Regions from separate parts of the Streptomyces sp. NPDC059582 genome, predicted to be linked through region 3. Evidence: riboswitches for the same ligand, from Rfam matches in the RefSeq annotation. Region 3 holds a riboswitch; each other region holds the start of a gene.
The links. Region 3 has a riboswitch for cobalamin ahead of ACFV0T_RS24070 (cobalamin biosynthesis protein). Riboswitches for the same ligand answer to the same signal wherever they lie in the genome.

Region 1 (3,448 bases), on a different contig from region 3:
GGCCACCGTCGCGCAACCGGCCGTCAGGCCCACCGACGGGCCCCCGCCCGTGGTGTGCTTGCTCGCCGCCGCGGTCGCCGTCGCCGTGCTCTTCGGCTTCCCGTTCGCCGACACCTGCTCGCCGCAGCCCTGTTCCGGGTAGCCCGCGATCGCGCACAGCAGGGCGTTGGTGTCGTAGCGCAGTGGCCTCGCGACCGCTGCCAGGGCCTCCGCCGTGGTCGCGGCGGAGGCTACCCGGGCGCAGGCCGTCCGGCTCACGGGCGGGGTCTCGCCGGAGGGCGCGTCGGACGCCGTACCGAAGTCGATGACCAGGGCGACCCGCTTGTGGCCGTCCCGGGCCGGTGTCCTCGCGCAGATCGTCGCGAAGTCGGCCGTGCCGCGTGGCCGGGTCGCGTCCTGGGAGTCCGCGCTGACCGCGAAGCGGAAGCCCTGGACGTCGCCGTCCGAGGGGCGCGCGGTCGACGGGCCCTGGGTGGCGTACGTCCAGCCCTCGCCCGCGCGGTCCCAGAAGGACCAGTAGCGGTAGCCGGTGGCCTGCGCCTGGCCGGCCGCTCCCAGCAGGGGGAGCAGGACGGCCAGGAGCAGGACGGCGGCGGCACGGCGGCGGCTCACGACCGGCGCTTCCTGACGCGGCCGAAGAGCAGGAATCCGACGGCGACGACGACGGCGAGCAGGACGCCGCCCGCGATCCACACGACCTTGCCGGTGCCGGAGGAGTCGGAGGCCGCCGAGCTCTTGGAGTCGCCGGCGGCCCCGGAGTCCTTGGCGTCGGGTACGAACACGGGGCCCGGGCCGGTCGCGTCGAGGAGCTTCACCAGGTCCTGGCCGCCGAAGTCGCGCGGGTCGTGGCCGGCGGCGTTCGCGGCGAGGATCAGCTGCGCGTACGCCGCCGGGCCGCCCTGCTGCGCCCACTTCGCGGAGTCGGCCTGGAGCCAGCGCACGGCCGGGACCGCGGCCTCGCCCTGGTGGGCGGTCGCGAGCGCGACGACCGCGTCGGCGGTGTTGCCGTAGTCGGGCTGGTCGTCGGCGCCGGGCAGCGCCGACGTCAGGTGGCCGTCCGAGGCCAGCTCCTTGGCGAGGTAGGCGGCGCCGTTGCGAGCGGCCTGCGCGGCGTCGGCGGCCGCGTCCTTGCAGGTGAGGTCGGTCGCGTTCGGCTGCGGGTCGGCACCCGCCAGGCCCTTGCCGAGGGCGGCGACCACGGCTGCCGCGGTAGCGTCCGCGTTGGCCGTGAGCGCGCCCTTCTTGTCGGGCTGGTAGGCGAAGGCGCCCGCTCCGTCGCCGGTGCAGGGCAGCGCGAGCTTCAGCAGGGCGTCGTACGGGGACTTGCCGCCCTTGCGGACGTCCTGCGGCTTCTCGCCCGTCGCCGACAGCGCGCCGACGACCACGGCGGTGGAGTTGGCGTCGCTGGCGCCGCCCGGCGCGTAGCCCCAGCCGCCGTCCGCGTTCTGCACGGACTTCAGCCAGGCCACGGCCTTGCCGGTGACGGGGTCGTGGTTGCCGAGCGCGGCGAGGGCCTGGACGGCGGCGGACGTGCTGTTGGTGTCGACCATGAGCTTGGCGTCGCAGGCCTTGGCGGTGTCGGCGCGGAACGCGGCGAACGACCCGTTCGCGCACTGCTGCCCGATCAGCCAGGCGATGGCCGACGAGGCGGGCCGCACGCCCACGGTGTCCTGCGCGAGCAGGGCGAGGGACTGCCGCCAGACACCGTCGTACGTGGGGTCGGTGCGGCCGTAGAGGCCGGTGGGTATCGCCACCGACGGGGACGGGGACGGGTCGGCGGCGACGGCGGGCGTGGCGGCGCCGATCACGGCGGCGGCGGCCAGGACCGCGGCGCTGCGGCGGACGTTCATGATCGGCGGGTGCCTCTCCCTGTGGGGAGCCGGGCGACGCGGGGCACCCCCGGGCGGCTCGGCTCCGTAGACCTCGACGGTGCCGTGCACCGGCGGACGGCCGGTGCGCGTAAGCCGGTCACGAACCGTACGGAGCGATCCGGCTCGCCACCCTGCGGTGGCTCACGGCTGCGGGTCAGCGCCGGAATTGCACCGGCTTCCCCCCGTACGGGTGTGATGACGACGCCGCCACTCTACCGGCCCGTAGGAAAGGGCCGAGGGGCGGCTGTGAGGGCGGGCGGACGGGTGGCGGCCCGGGCGCGGGGCGGCTTCGCCACGGGGCGAGCGGTTCGCGCCGTCCCGTACGGGTCACACCGCTATGTAAGGGTCACACCGCCACGTACGTCACCGGCTCGCTCCCCGTCACCGACTCCGCCCGTCCCAGTTTCACCAGTCGCCGCAGATGGGCCTCGGCCTCCGAGACCGCGATGTTCCGTGATCCGTAGGGGATCTGGTCCCAGGGGCGGTTCCACTCCATGCGTTCGGCGACCTGCCACGGGGTGAGGGGTTCGGCGAGCAGGGCGAGCAGGCCGTCGAGCCGGTCCTCGTGATGGGCCAGCAACTCCCGTACGCGGGAGGTCGCGTCGGTGAAGGTGTACTGGTGGGCCGGGAGCACGTCGGCGGGGGCGAGGCGGCCGACGCGTTCGAGGGAGTCGAGGTAGTCGCCCAGCGGGTCGGTGACGGTGATGTCGTCCGGGTCCTCGTACAGGCCGATGTGCGGGGTGATCCCCGGGAGCAGGTGGTCGCCGGAGAACAGGCGCCCGTGGCCCGGGAGTCGAGAAGGGTGCTCCTCCTCCAGGTGGAGGCAGACATGGCCGGGGGTGTGACCCGGGGTCCAGACGGCGCGCAGCCGGCGGCCCGGCAGGTCGAGCAGTTCGCCGGGGACGATCTCCCGGTCGGGCAGGGCGGGGGAGAAGCCGGGCAGGGTGCGACGGGGGCGGGCGGTGCGCAGCGGGGCCACGTGCTCCTCGGGGGCGCCGGCGGCGGCGAGCTTGTCCCGCATGTACGTGAACCAGCGGTCGGGGCGGGTCTCGCGGGTCCTGCGGACGATGGAGATGTCCGCCGCGTGCATCGCGACCCAGGCGCCGGAGGCCTCGCGCACCCGGCCGGACAGACCGTGGTGGTCGGGGTGGTGGTGGGTGATCACCACGCCGTGGAGCCCGGCGACCGACGTGCCGCAGGCGGTGAGGCCCTCGGCGAGGGTGTCCCAGGACGCCGGGTCGTCCCAGCCGGTGTCGATCAGCACCGGGCCGCGGTCGGTGTCGACGACGTACACGAGGGTGTGGCCGAGGGGGTTGTCCGGGATGGGGACCTCGATGGACCGTACGCCGCCGCCGTGGTCGTGCACCTGCGTCATGGGCTCCCCAATCGCCGCGTCCCGGTCACTATAACTAGAACAAGTTTCGATGGGAGCCCGAGTCGACCGACGCGGTGGACGTCCTGCCCGTGGACTCCTCGGAGCGGAGCTGCTATCAGTTCCGTATCTGATGGATCGTCAGAGCAGGCTCCCGGGGAGGCAGTCGCCATGACCGAGCTCGTGGAACACGGACAGCTGTTCA
Region 2 (3,448 bases), on a different contig from region 3:
CCCCGCGTGTCCCGGAAGCCGGGGAAGCGGCCGCACTGCTGCGCACCGGCCTCGAGGCCATCCCCGCCGAACGGCTGTGGGTCAACCCCGACTGCGGCCTGAAGACCCGCGGCTGGCCCGAGACCCGCAGCTCCCTGGAGAACCTGGTCGCCGCGGCCCGCACGGTCCGCGGCGAGCTGACCGCCTCCTGACCCGGACGCCGCTCAGGGCCGGGGTGCCTCGCGCGGCCCGGCCCGCCCCATGTCCGTCGAGCCGTCACCGGGTCGCCCGGTGACCTGGGTGCGGCCCGATGGGTGGGCCACGTGGTTCAGGCTGTCGGGCTGCGGTGTCTGCGCAGAGGGTCCGAGACGGCGCAGCGCAGGCAGTCGGTGACCGTGCCGGGCGGCGCCGGCTCGGCGGTGTGACAGGGGGCCGGGTGGTCCGTCCCGGTCGGCCTGCTCCGCCGGTGGCACTCGGCGCGGCGACCAGGGCCTCCAGCGCCTGCAGCAGTCGCTCGGTCGGCTTCGCCTGATGGGCGAGGACCCGAACGCGGGCGCTCTGGCCGCCGATCTGCCGTCGGCCGGCCATGAGTTGCTCGTACTCCACCGGGGTCAGGGCGACCGCCTCGTGGCCGCCGAGCGTGATGCGGCGCGGCTGCGGCTGTCTGCTCACTCGGGTCCTCCGCCGCTCGCCCTTGTCGTCTCCGGGTGATCGGGCCGGGTCGATGCGTCATGTCCATGGTCCGAGTCGTCGGTGTCCGGAGAACGCGAGAGGGCCCCCGGACGGTTCCGCGGGCCCTCTCGTGTTCCGGGTGTCCGGCTCATTCAGTTGGAGGCGGCAACAGCCCGCCCTGGTGCGACGGTCTCCGGCTTGGGGTGCAGCAGCCGTTCGGCCAACTCGCCGAACACGAGGCCGAATCCGGCCCACAGAGTGACCTGCATGGCGAGCGCGGACACCCGGAAGCGCCACAGCAGGGCGGCCGGGAAGTCGCCCGGCACCTCGTTGATGACGGGCAGGAACTCGTAGGCAAGGCCGATCACCACGGCGAAGACGAGCATGGCGACGACCGTCGCGTGCCAGGTGCCCAGCGCCGGCGCGAGCCGCTTGCCGAGGATCGTGGCGCCGACGGCCAGCAGCACGCTGAGGACCATCATCAGGAAGTACAGCGTGGTCCGCTTGCCGATGGTGTCGGGGTCGCCGACGGACGGCGGGTTGGCCGGGTACTTCAGGAACGGCACGACGTACACCGCGAGCAGTGCCACGCCGGACAGCAGCAGGGCCGTGGCCCGCGCGGAGAAGCGGCCGACCCGGCCGAGCGCGAAGCAGTAGGCGAGCGCGGCGATACCGCCGAACGCGATGCCGTAGACCAGGACGCCGGTGGCGAGACCGGCGGTGGACTGGAGGGAACGGGAGACCAGTTCGACCTCGTGCTCGTGCGCCGGGGCGTGCGCCTCCTCGAAGCCGATGGCGCTGTCGACGCTGGGTTCACCGAGGAAGTAGGCCACGATCAGGGTCAGCACGCCGGCCGCGAGGCCGGCGAACATGCCCCGCACGAGAAGGTTTCTTACGGTTGCGGAGTTCATGGGTCTGCGGCGTCCCTCGGGTCAGTGGCAGGGGAAGCCGAGAAGGTGGCGGGCGTCGTGCACCCATTCGTGGACTTCCGCGCCGGAGACGACGGAGGTGGCACCCTGCTCCGCGCCGACGAAGTACAACAGGACCAGCATCAGGATGCCGAAGAAGACCGCCCAGGGAGCGATCGCGGCGATCGGCAGTTTGGCGGGAAGAACAGGGGCGGTTGCGGTCGGCTGGGCGACGTGCTGCGCCATGGCAGGGCCTCCTTTGGGAGTTCGCGTCCCATCTCGGTGGTGCACATGACGACGGCTACGGGTCTGACTCACGGGCCGCCCCGGCGGGGCTGCTCGCTCACAGTGGCGCGACCGTGCCGGACTTCCACCGGCTTCCGTTCTGTCGTCGTCGATACCGGACCGACGGTACCGCCTGGCGCGAACATGGCCAAGACCGGGCCACCCGCGTGATCTTCGTCTCGCGGTCGGCGGCCCGGCCCTCGTCACGTGCGGGCGGCCTTCCGGCCGATGGGCGCGACAGCGCCGCTCACCAGGCCGCCTCCGGCGGGACGTCGGGTCCGGCGAGGCCGAGTTCCCGCTCGCCGAGGGGGGCGAAGAAGCGCGCGACGTCGGCGTCGGTGACCTCGGCGAGGGTGGCCGGCGACCAGTGCGGGGCGCGGTCCTTGTCGATGACCTGGGCGCGGATGCCCTCCACCAGGTCCGGGGTGGACAGGGCCGCGCAGGAGACGCGGTACTCCTGGTCCAGGACCCGTTCCAGCGGGCCGAGCCGGGGGACGCGGCGCATGGCGGCCAGGGTGGCCTTCAGGGCGGTGGGCGACTTGGCGAGCAGCGTCTCTGCGGCCTCCTTGGCGGCCGAGTCGCCGTGGGCGAGCAGCCGGTGGACGATGTCTTCGACCCTGTCGGCGGCGTAGCAGTCGTCGATCCACTCCCGGCGTCCCGCCAGTTCCCCGGGCGGTGGCGGCTGCGCATGACGCGCCAGGACGTCCCGTACGGGCAGTTCGGCGAGGTCGCCGACGAGGTCCGGCAGCGCGGCGGACGGTACATAGTGGTCGGCGAGTCCGCACAACAGGGCGTCGGCGGCGCCGATCTGCGTTCCGGTCAGCGCGAGGTGGGTGCCCAGCTCGCCGGGCGCCAGGGCGAGCAGGTAGGTGCCGCCTACGTCCGGCACGAAGCCGATCCCGGTCTCCGGCATGGCGATCCGGGACCGCTCGGTGACGACGCGGACGCTGCCGTGCGCGGAGAGGCCGACGCCACCGCCCATGACGATGCCGTCCATGACGGCGACGTACGGCTTGGGGTAGTGGGCGATGCGCGCGTTGAGGCGGTACTCGTCGCGCCAGAACGCGGCGGCGGCGGTGCCGTCGCCGTCGCGGGCGTCGTCGTGGACGGCACGGATGTCGCCCCCCGCGCACAGTCCGCGCTCCCCCGCGCCGGTGATGACCACGGTCTCCACGGCCGGGTCGTGCTCCCAGGCGGTGAGCGCCGCGTCGATGCGGCGCACCATCGCGTGGTCCAGGGCGTTGAGGGCCTTGGGGCGGTTGAGCGTGATGTGGGCGGCTCGTCCGGCGGTGCGCAGCAGGACGGTTCCCTCGGTGTCACTGATCTCGTTCACACCGGCCATCCGAACGCCTCCGTCAGGCCGCGGGCCACGATGACGCGCATGATCTCGTCGGTTCCTTCCAGGATCTGGTGGACACGCAGTTCGCGGACGATCTTCTCAGTGCCGTGCTCGCCGAGGTGATCGTGGCCCCCGTGCGGCCGGAGCGCACGGTCGCGGGCCGGCCACGGCGCCGGGGCGAACGGTCCGGCGCGGGGGACATCCGGCGCGCGGGACGTCCGGCGCGCGGGACATCCGGCGCGCGGGACATCCGGCGCGCGGGACA
Region 3 (3,448 bases):
CCCGGGCTTGAGCAGCACGGGGTTCATCAGCGCGGTCGGCTGGACGCGCGCGGCCTGTGCCTGCATGGCCTGGGCGCGTCCGATCTCGGCGCCCTCGCGGGTGACGAACGAGTTCAGGGACATGTTCTGCGCCTTGAAGGGCGCCACTTTGACGCCCTGTCGTACCAGCCACCGGCAGATCCCCGCGGTGACGACGCTCTTGCCCGCGTCGGAGGTGGTGCCGGCGACCAGGAGACCACCGTTCATGACGTACGCCCCTTCACGAGGAGTCGCGCGGCGGCGCTGACGCCGAGCGCGAGCCAGCCGACGCGACGGGAGAGCCGTACGGCCCGGTCGATGTCCGTGACCCGGACGGGCCGCCCGTCGGCGCCGTTGAGGACGGGCCGGTGCTCGACGCGCCCGGCGTAGGAGAGGGTGCCGCCGAGCCGCACGCCGAGGGCCCCCGCGAACGAGGCCTCCACGGGGCCGGCGTTGGGACTGGGATGTCTGGCCGCGTCGGCCCTCCAGGCCCGTACGGCCCCCCGCGGATCGTCTCCGCAGACGGCCGCGAGTACGGCGGTGAGGCGGGCGCCCGGCCAGCCGGCGAGGTCGTCGAGCCGGGCGGAGGCCCACCCGTAGCGCAGATAGCGGGGCGAGCGGTGGCCGACCATGGCGTCGAGGGTGTTGACGGCCCGGAAGCCGAGCAGGGCCGGCACCCCGCCGACGGCTCCCCACACCAGCGCGCCGACGACGGCGTCGGAGGTGTTCTCGGCGACCGACTCGACGACCGCCCGGGCGATCCCGTCGGCGTCCAGGGCCTGCGGGTCGCGCCCGCACAGATGGGGCAGCCGGGCGCGGGCACCGTCGACGTCCCCGGCTCGCAGCGCACGTCCGACGGCCCCGGCCTCGCGGGCGAGTGAAGTGCCCCCGACGACGGCCCAGGTGGCGGTGGCGGTCAGGGCCACGGAGGCGGCGGTGGAGGAACGCACGGCGCGGGTGGCCACGGCCCCGAGTGCCACGGCGCCGCCGACGCACACGACGGTGTGCAGCGCGCCCCGGCCCCGGTGGTCCCGCCACAGCATCTGTTCGACGGCCCCGGCCGCCCGCCCGAACGCCGCGACCGGGTGCCCGCGGCGCGGATCGCCGAGGAACAGGTCGCCCAGGAGGCCGGCGGTGGCGCCGTACGCGAAGACGCGGTCGGCACGCATCGGTTCAGCCGATCGCGGCGGTACCGGACGACGATGTGGTGCTGAGACTCGATCGGCAGCCGAGCATGGCGATATGTCCTCACTCAGGGTGTCCGCGCCCTGGTTCGACGAGACCGGCGGCGAGAGTTCCTGGCTCCCGGGGCTTACTACCCCGGTGACAGTGGCGGGACCGCGCCGGATTCGCACCGGCTTCCTCTTCTGCCTCCGTATATGGCTCGGGCAGTCCACCACGGGCCCGGAAGGGCCGTCAACTTGCTGCTGACCTGGGACGGAGGAGTGTGGGCAGCCCCACACGAGAGGCAGGTGCCGTCTGTGTGAAGGCGGTTGGACGTGGGGAGGGGCGGGAGGAACCGGTGGGTTCCTCCCGCCCCTTGGAGAACGGTGTGCGCGTGAGCGCGGGTCAGGCGACGATCAGGTAGATCCCGTAGGCCACCGCGGCGGTGCAGGCCGCGAAGCAGGCGTAGGCGCCCGTCACGGCCAGTGCGGCGGACCCGCCCTGCGCGGAGGCCCGTTCCTGGCGCGAGAGGCCCATGATGCCGAGGGTGAACAGGGCCACGAGGGCCACGGTGACCACGAGGCTGACGCCGAACACGGAACCCAGGGTCGCCCAGTCGATGTTCATGGTGATGCTTCCTTCTTAACCGGGTGCGCGGGGGGTTCAGACGGCGGCGGCCGGCGGGGTCGCCGGGTCGGCGACGGACGCGGCGGTGGCCTGGGCGGGGACGGACACGGTGGTGGCGGGGGCGGGGATCGTGGCCGTGAGGTCCGCGGTCACCGTGCCCGCGGGGGGCGGGGTGACCGCGGCGATGGCCGTGGTCACGACACCGGCCGGCTGCTCCGGGGCGTTGACGTTGCTGTGGTCGACGACCTCGCGCCGGGAGATCTTCCAGATCGCGGCGCTTGAGGCGATCAGGAAGACGGCGACGACGGCCGTGCCCCAGCTGCCGAGGTCCGTCACGGACTCGGCGAGGGCACCGACCAGCGCGGCGGCCGGCAGGGTCAGGGCCCAGGCGACGAACATGCGGGTCGCGGTGGACCAGCGCACGACGCCGCCCTTGCGGCCGAGACCCGCGCCCATCACCGAACCGGAGACCGAGTGGGTGGTGGAGAGGGAGAAGCCGAGGTGGGAGGAGGCCAGGATGACCGTCGCGGCGCTGGTCTGGGCGGCGAAGCCCTGCTGCGGCTGAAGGTCGGTCAGGCCCTTGCCCATGGTGCGGATGATGCGCCAGCCGCCGAGGTAGGTGCCGAGCGCGATGGCGAGACCGGCGGAGAGGATGACCCAGACGGGCGGGTCCGAGTCGGGCGCGACGGCGCCGCCGGCGACCAGGGCGAGGGTGATGATGCCCATCGTCTTCTGCGCGTCGTTGGTGCCGTGGGCCAGCGAGACCAGGCCGGCCGAGGCGATCTGGCCCGCGCGGTAGCCCTTCGCTGCGGCCTCGCCGTCGGCCTTCCTGCCCAGCCTGTACGACAGCCGGGTGGCGAGCAGCGCGGCGACGCCGGCGACGATCGGGGCCGCGACGGCCGGGATCAGGACCTTGGTGACGAGCGCGTCGCCGTGGACGGCGCCGGTGCCCGCGGAGGCGATGGTGGCACCGATCAGACCGCCCATCAGGGCGTGCGAGGAACTGGAGGGCAGGCCCACCAGCCAGGTCAGCAGGTTCCAGAGGATCGCGCCGACCAGGGCGGCGAAGATGACCTCGGGACGGATGCCGGTCTCGTCGACGAGACCCTTGGAGATCGTGTTGGCGACCTCCACGGAGAGGAAAGCGCCCACGAGGTTGAGCGTGGCGGACATGGCCACCGCGATCTTGGGCTTGAGCGCACCGGTCGAGATGGTCGTGGCCATCGCGTTGGCGGTGTCATGAAAACCGTTCGTGAAATCAAACGCGAGTGCGGTTACCACCACAATCGCGAGGATCAGCGAGAAGTTTTCCATTTACCCAGGCAATCTTTCGAAGTCATTGGCTGGACGAACGTAGGTAACCTGGATGAACGGAAGGTGAACTGAGACGGGCGTCAGGGTGTCGTAAACGAAGAGCTGTGCTTTCGTTCGGGAGCGGCGGCCCGGACGCGGCAGGGCTAGTAGCCCCGGGCGAACACCTTCAGACGGCTGGTCGAGCCGTTGAAGAGATTCTGGTCACCCGGCAGACTGCCGCTGTTGTCGTACTGCCAGAAGGTCCACGACGACCATCCGGCGGGCAGCGCACCCGCGTCCGTCGAGCCGTGCCGGGCGATCCACAGCGGATGGTCGGCGGCGAAGG
Region 4 (3,448 bases), on a different contig from region 3:
CGTCTCCCCGTCGTCCGTCACCTCCAGGATCTCCGTGCAGAGGTTGGAGGAGTGGACCACGTGGCCCGGCTCGGCCGTCTGGTTGGCGGTGCGGTTGGCGGCGTCCTTGAAGGTCATCCAGCCGTTGCCGGTCTGCGCGAGGGTGCGCATCATCCGGCCGTACAGATCGCGGGCGGGGATCGTCTTCTTCGCCAGGCCCGCCGCCTCCGCCTCGCGGTAGACCGCGTCGAACTCCTCGCCCCACAGGTCGACCAGCCCGGGTACGTCGGCGGGGGAGAAGAGGGACCACTGCGCGTCGGCGTTCACCCGGCGCATGAACTCGTCCGGGATCCAGTGCGCGAGGTTGAGGTTGTGCGTACGGCGGGCGTCCTCACCCGTGTTGTCGCGCAGCTCCAGGAACTCCTCGATGTCGGAGTGCCAGGTCTCCAGGTACACCGCGGCCGCGCCCTTGCGCCGCCCGCCCTGGTTCACCGCGGCGACCGAGGCGTCGAGGGTCTTCAGGAACGGGACGATGCCGTTGGAGTGCCCGTTCGTGCCGCGGATCAGCGAACCCCGCGAGCGGATCCGGGAGTACGACAGACCGATGCCGCCGGCGTGCTTCGAGAGCCGGGCGACCTGGTGGTAGCGGTCGTAGATGGAGTCCAGCTCGTCCAGCGGCGAGTCGAGGAGGTAGCAGGACGACATCTGGGGGTGGCGCGTACCGGAGTTGAAGAGCGTGGGCGAGGACGGGAGGTAGTCGAGGCGGCTCATGAGCCGGTAGAGCGCCGCCACCTGGTCCAGCGCGTGGACGGTGTCGTCCTCGGCCAGGCCGCACGCCACGCGCAGCATGAAGTGCTGGGGCGTCTCGATCACGCTGCGGGTGATCGGGTGCCGCAGCAGATAGCGGCTGTGCAGGGTGCGCAGGCCGAAGTAGCCGAACCGGTCGTCGCCGTCCGGGTCGACGAGCGCGTCGAGACGGGTGGCGTGGACGCGCGCGAACTCCGCCGTACGGTCGGCGATGAGCCCTTCCCGGTGCCCGACGGTGACGGACTCGGTGAACGTCGTCACACCCTGCGAGGCGGCCTCGGCGGCGATGCCGACGGTCAACAGCCGGGCTGCCAGCCGCGAGTAGGCGGGGTCCTCGGAGATGAGCCCCGCGGCCGCCTCCGTGGCCAGCTCGCGCAACTCCGTCTCGTCCGCGCGCGCGGACCGGCCGCGCAGCGCGGCGGCGGCGACCCGGCCGGGGTCGGCGTCGGGGAGGTCGGCGGTCAGCTCGGTCAGGGTCCGCAGCAGCGCGGTACCAGGACCGTCGATCTCCCTCGCCGGGGTGGCTGAAGCCGGATCGGCTGGCGCGATGGTCACGTGGGGGCTCTCCCTCGCTCGGCACGGGGACCTCGCGGAGGGCAGCGGGCAGTACACGAGCGCACGGGGGCGTCGCGTCCACCGACCCATTCCACGAGGCCCGGACGTCAGGGCACCCGGACCGGACGGCCGGGCGCGCTGTCGGCAGGTCCTCGGACTGACTCGAGTGCGTGTCCGTTCTGGGACGGACATACACAAGTACACCGTTGCGGGACAGTTCCGGATTCGCACCGGATTCCCCTGCGGCGACAGCGAGCATGAGCATACATCTTGTGCCGGGCTGCGGTGGCACCACCAGATGTTGTGTCGTGTCGGCTTCGGAGCGTGTCAGAGCGTCAACTCACGGACCGGTGACAGGCGCGGCGAAGGGCGGCCGGGCCGATCGGCCCAGCCGCTTGACCTCACGTCCGCAACACCGGAGGAGCCGGATTTCTGCCCGGACGCCTCCGGTGTTCTTCCGCCGGGGCGACGCCTAGTGCGCCGAACCCGCCGTCGCCGGCGGCAGCTCCACCTGCACGCCGGGATCGCCCGCGTCCGCCGTGTAGTCCTGCGGACTGGTCTCGTCGACGCCGTCCGGGGCGTTGAAGGCGCGCAGCACGAAGGTGAGGAACACGGTCACCACCACGTTCAGCACGAACGCCGTGAGGCCGATGTAGCCGATCTCGCCGATCCCCGGGATCTCCTTCGCCGAGCCGCCGAAGTGCTTCTGCGTGGGCGAGGCGACCCCGTACGCGGCGAGCGTGCCGTAGAGCATGCCGACCGCCCAGCCCGCGAGCAGCGCCCAGCGGTGGAACCAGCGGGTGAACAGGCCGCCGACCAGGGACGGGAAGGTCTGGAGGATCCAGATGCCGCCCAGGAGCTGGAAGTTGATGGCGACCGTCTTGTCCATCGTGAGGACGAAGACCAGGGCCCCCACCTTCACCAGCAGCGAGACCAGCTTGGAGACCTTCGTCTCCTGCTGCGGTGTCGCGTCGGGCTTGATGAAGTCCTTGTAGATGTTGCGGGTGAAAAGATTCGCGGCCGCGATCGACATGATCGCCGCCGGGACGAGCGCCCCGATGCCGATCGCCGCGAACGCCACGCCCGCGAACCAGTCCGGGAACATGTTCTCGAACAGCTGCGGGATGGCCAGCTGCCCGTTGGTGACCTTGACGCCGGCCGCGATCGCCATGAAGCCGAGCAGCGCGAGCAGGCCCAGCATCAGGGAGTACAGCGGCAGGATCGTGGTGTTGCGCCGGATCACCTCACGGCTGCGGCTGGACAGCGTCGCCGTGATCGAGTGCGGGTACATGAACAGGGCCAGCGCCGAGCCGAGGGCCAGGGTGGCGTACGTCCACTGGCCCGCCTCGGCGGGGACGACCCCGCCCGCGCCGGCCGCGGTGAACTTGTCGCCCGCCGCCTTGAAGATCTCGTCGAACCCGCCGAGCTTGATCGGGATGTAGATGATGGCCACCGCGATCACGATGTAGATCAGGGTGTCCTTCACGAACGCGATCAGGGCGGGAGCGCGCAGCCCCGAGGAGTAGGTGTACGCGGCCAGCACGCCGAAGGCGATGAGCAGCGGGAGGTCCTTGACGAACCAGTTGGTGTTCTCGCCGCCGCCCACGCCCATCACGTCCAGGACGGCCTGGATGCCGACCAGCTGGAGCGCGATGTACGGCATGGTCGCGAGGATGCCGGTGACGGCCACGGCGAGGGACAGGCCCTTGGAGCCGAAGCGGCCGCGCACGAAGTCCGACGTCGTCACGTATCCGTGCTTGTGGGAGACCGACCACAGGCGGGGCAGGAACGTGAAGATCAGCGGGTAGACCAGGATCGTGTACGGCACGGCGAAGAAGCCGGCCGCGCCCGCCGCGTAGATCGCCGCCGGTACGGCGACGAAGGTGTACGCCGTGTAGAGGTCGCCGCCGAGCAGGAACCAGGTGACCCAGGTGCCGAACGAGCGCCCGCCCAGGCCCCATTCGTCCAGGCTGTGCTCGTTGTCCGGCCTGCGCCAGCGCGCGGCGAGAAAGCCCATGACCGTGACGGCCACGAAGAAGAAGATGAAGACGGCGAGTGCCACGCCGTTCACGCCGTCGTTCATGCGTCGGCACCGCCCTTCGTGGTG

Region 1: another riboswitch for cobalamin. It lies ahead of ACFV0T_RS21395 (prenyltransferase/squalene oxidase repeat-containing protein); the one in region 3 lies ahead of ACFV0T_RS24070 (cobalamin biosynthesis protein).
Region 2: another riboswitch for cobalamin. It lies ahead of ACFV0T_RS04605 (CbtB-domain containing protein); the one in region 3 lies ahead of ACFV0T_RS24070 (cobalamin biosynthesis protein).
Region 4: another riboswitch for cobalamin. It lies ahead of ACFV0T_RS30505 (ribonucleoside-diphosphate reductase subunit alpha); the one in region 3 lies ahead of ACFV0T_RS24070 (cobalamin biosynthesis protein).

What each region holds. Positions count from the first base shown of each region.
Region 1 covers NZ_JBHWCC010000024.1:83,560-87,007, forward strand. The annotation lists gene ACFV0T_RS21390 (SCO2322 family protein) at 1-612, opposite strand, end outside; gene ACFV0T_RS21395 (prenyltransferase/squalene oxidase repeat-containing protein) at 609-1,850, opposite strand; cobalamin riboswitch at 1,966-2,101, opposite strand; gene ACFV0T_RS21400 (MBL fold metallo-hydrolase) at 2,218-3,246, opposite strand; gene ACFV0T_RS21405 (aldehyde dehydrogenase) at 3,415-3,448, shown strand, end outside.
Region 2 covers NZ_JBHWCC010000003.1:221,653-225,100, forward strand. The annotation lists gene metE (5-methyltetrahydropteroyltriglutamate--homocysteine S-methyltransferase) at 1-191, shown strand, start outside; gene ACFV0T_RS04595 (hypothetical protein) at 511-690, shown strand; gene ACFV0T_RS04600 (CbtA family protein) at 804-1,562, opposite strand; gene ACFV0T_RS04605 (CbtB-domain containing protein) at 1,584-1,805, opposite strand; cobalamin riboswitch at 1,841-1,993, opposite strand; gene ACFV0T_RS04610 (enoyl-CoA hydratase/isomerase family protein) at 2,092-3,168, opposite strand; partial or broken gene ACFV0T_RS04615 (acyl-CoA dehydrogenase family protein) at 3,174-3,338, opposite strand.
Region 3 covers NZ_JBHWCC010000029.1:54,829-58,276, reverse strand. The annotation lists gene ACFV0T_RS24075 (cobyric acid synthase) at 1-246, opposite strand, end outside; gene ACFV0T_RS24070 (cobalamin biosynthesis protein) at 243-1,187, opposite strand; cobalamin riboswitch at 1,288-1,431, opposite strand; gene ACFV0T_RS24065 (hypothetical protein) at 1,588-1,809, opposite strand; gene ACFV0T_RS24060 (anion permease) at 1,846-3,123, opposite strand; gene ACFV0T_RS24055 (lysozyme) at 3,267-3,448, opposite strand, start outside.
Region 4 covers NZ_JBHWCC010000044.1:6,390-9,837, reverse strand. The annotation lists gene ACFV0T_RS30505 (ribonucleoside-diphosphate reductase subunit alpha) at 1-1,341, opposite strand, end outside; cobalamin riboswitch at 1,467-1,652, opposite strand; gene mctP (monocarboxylate uptake permease MctP) at 1,814-3,424, opposite strand; gene ACFV0T_RS30495 (DUF3311 domain-containing protein) at 3,421-3,448, opposite strand, start outside.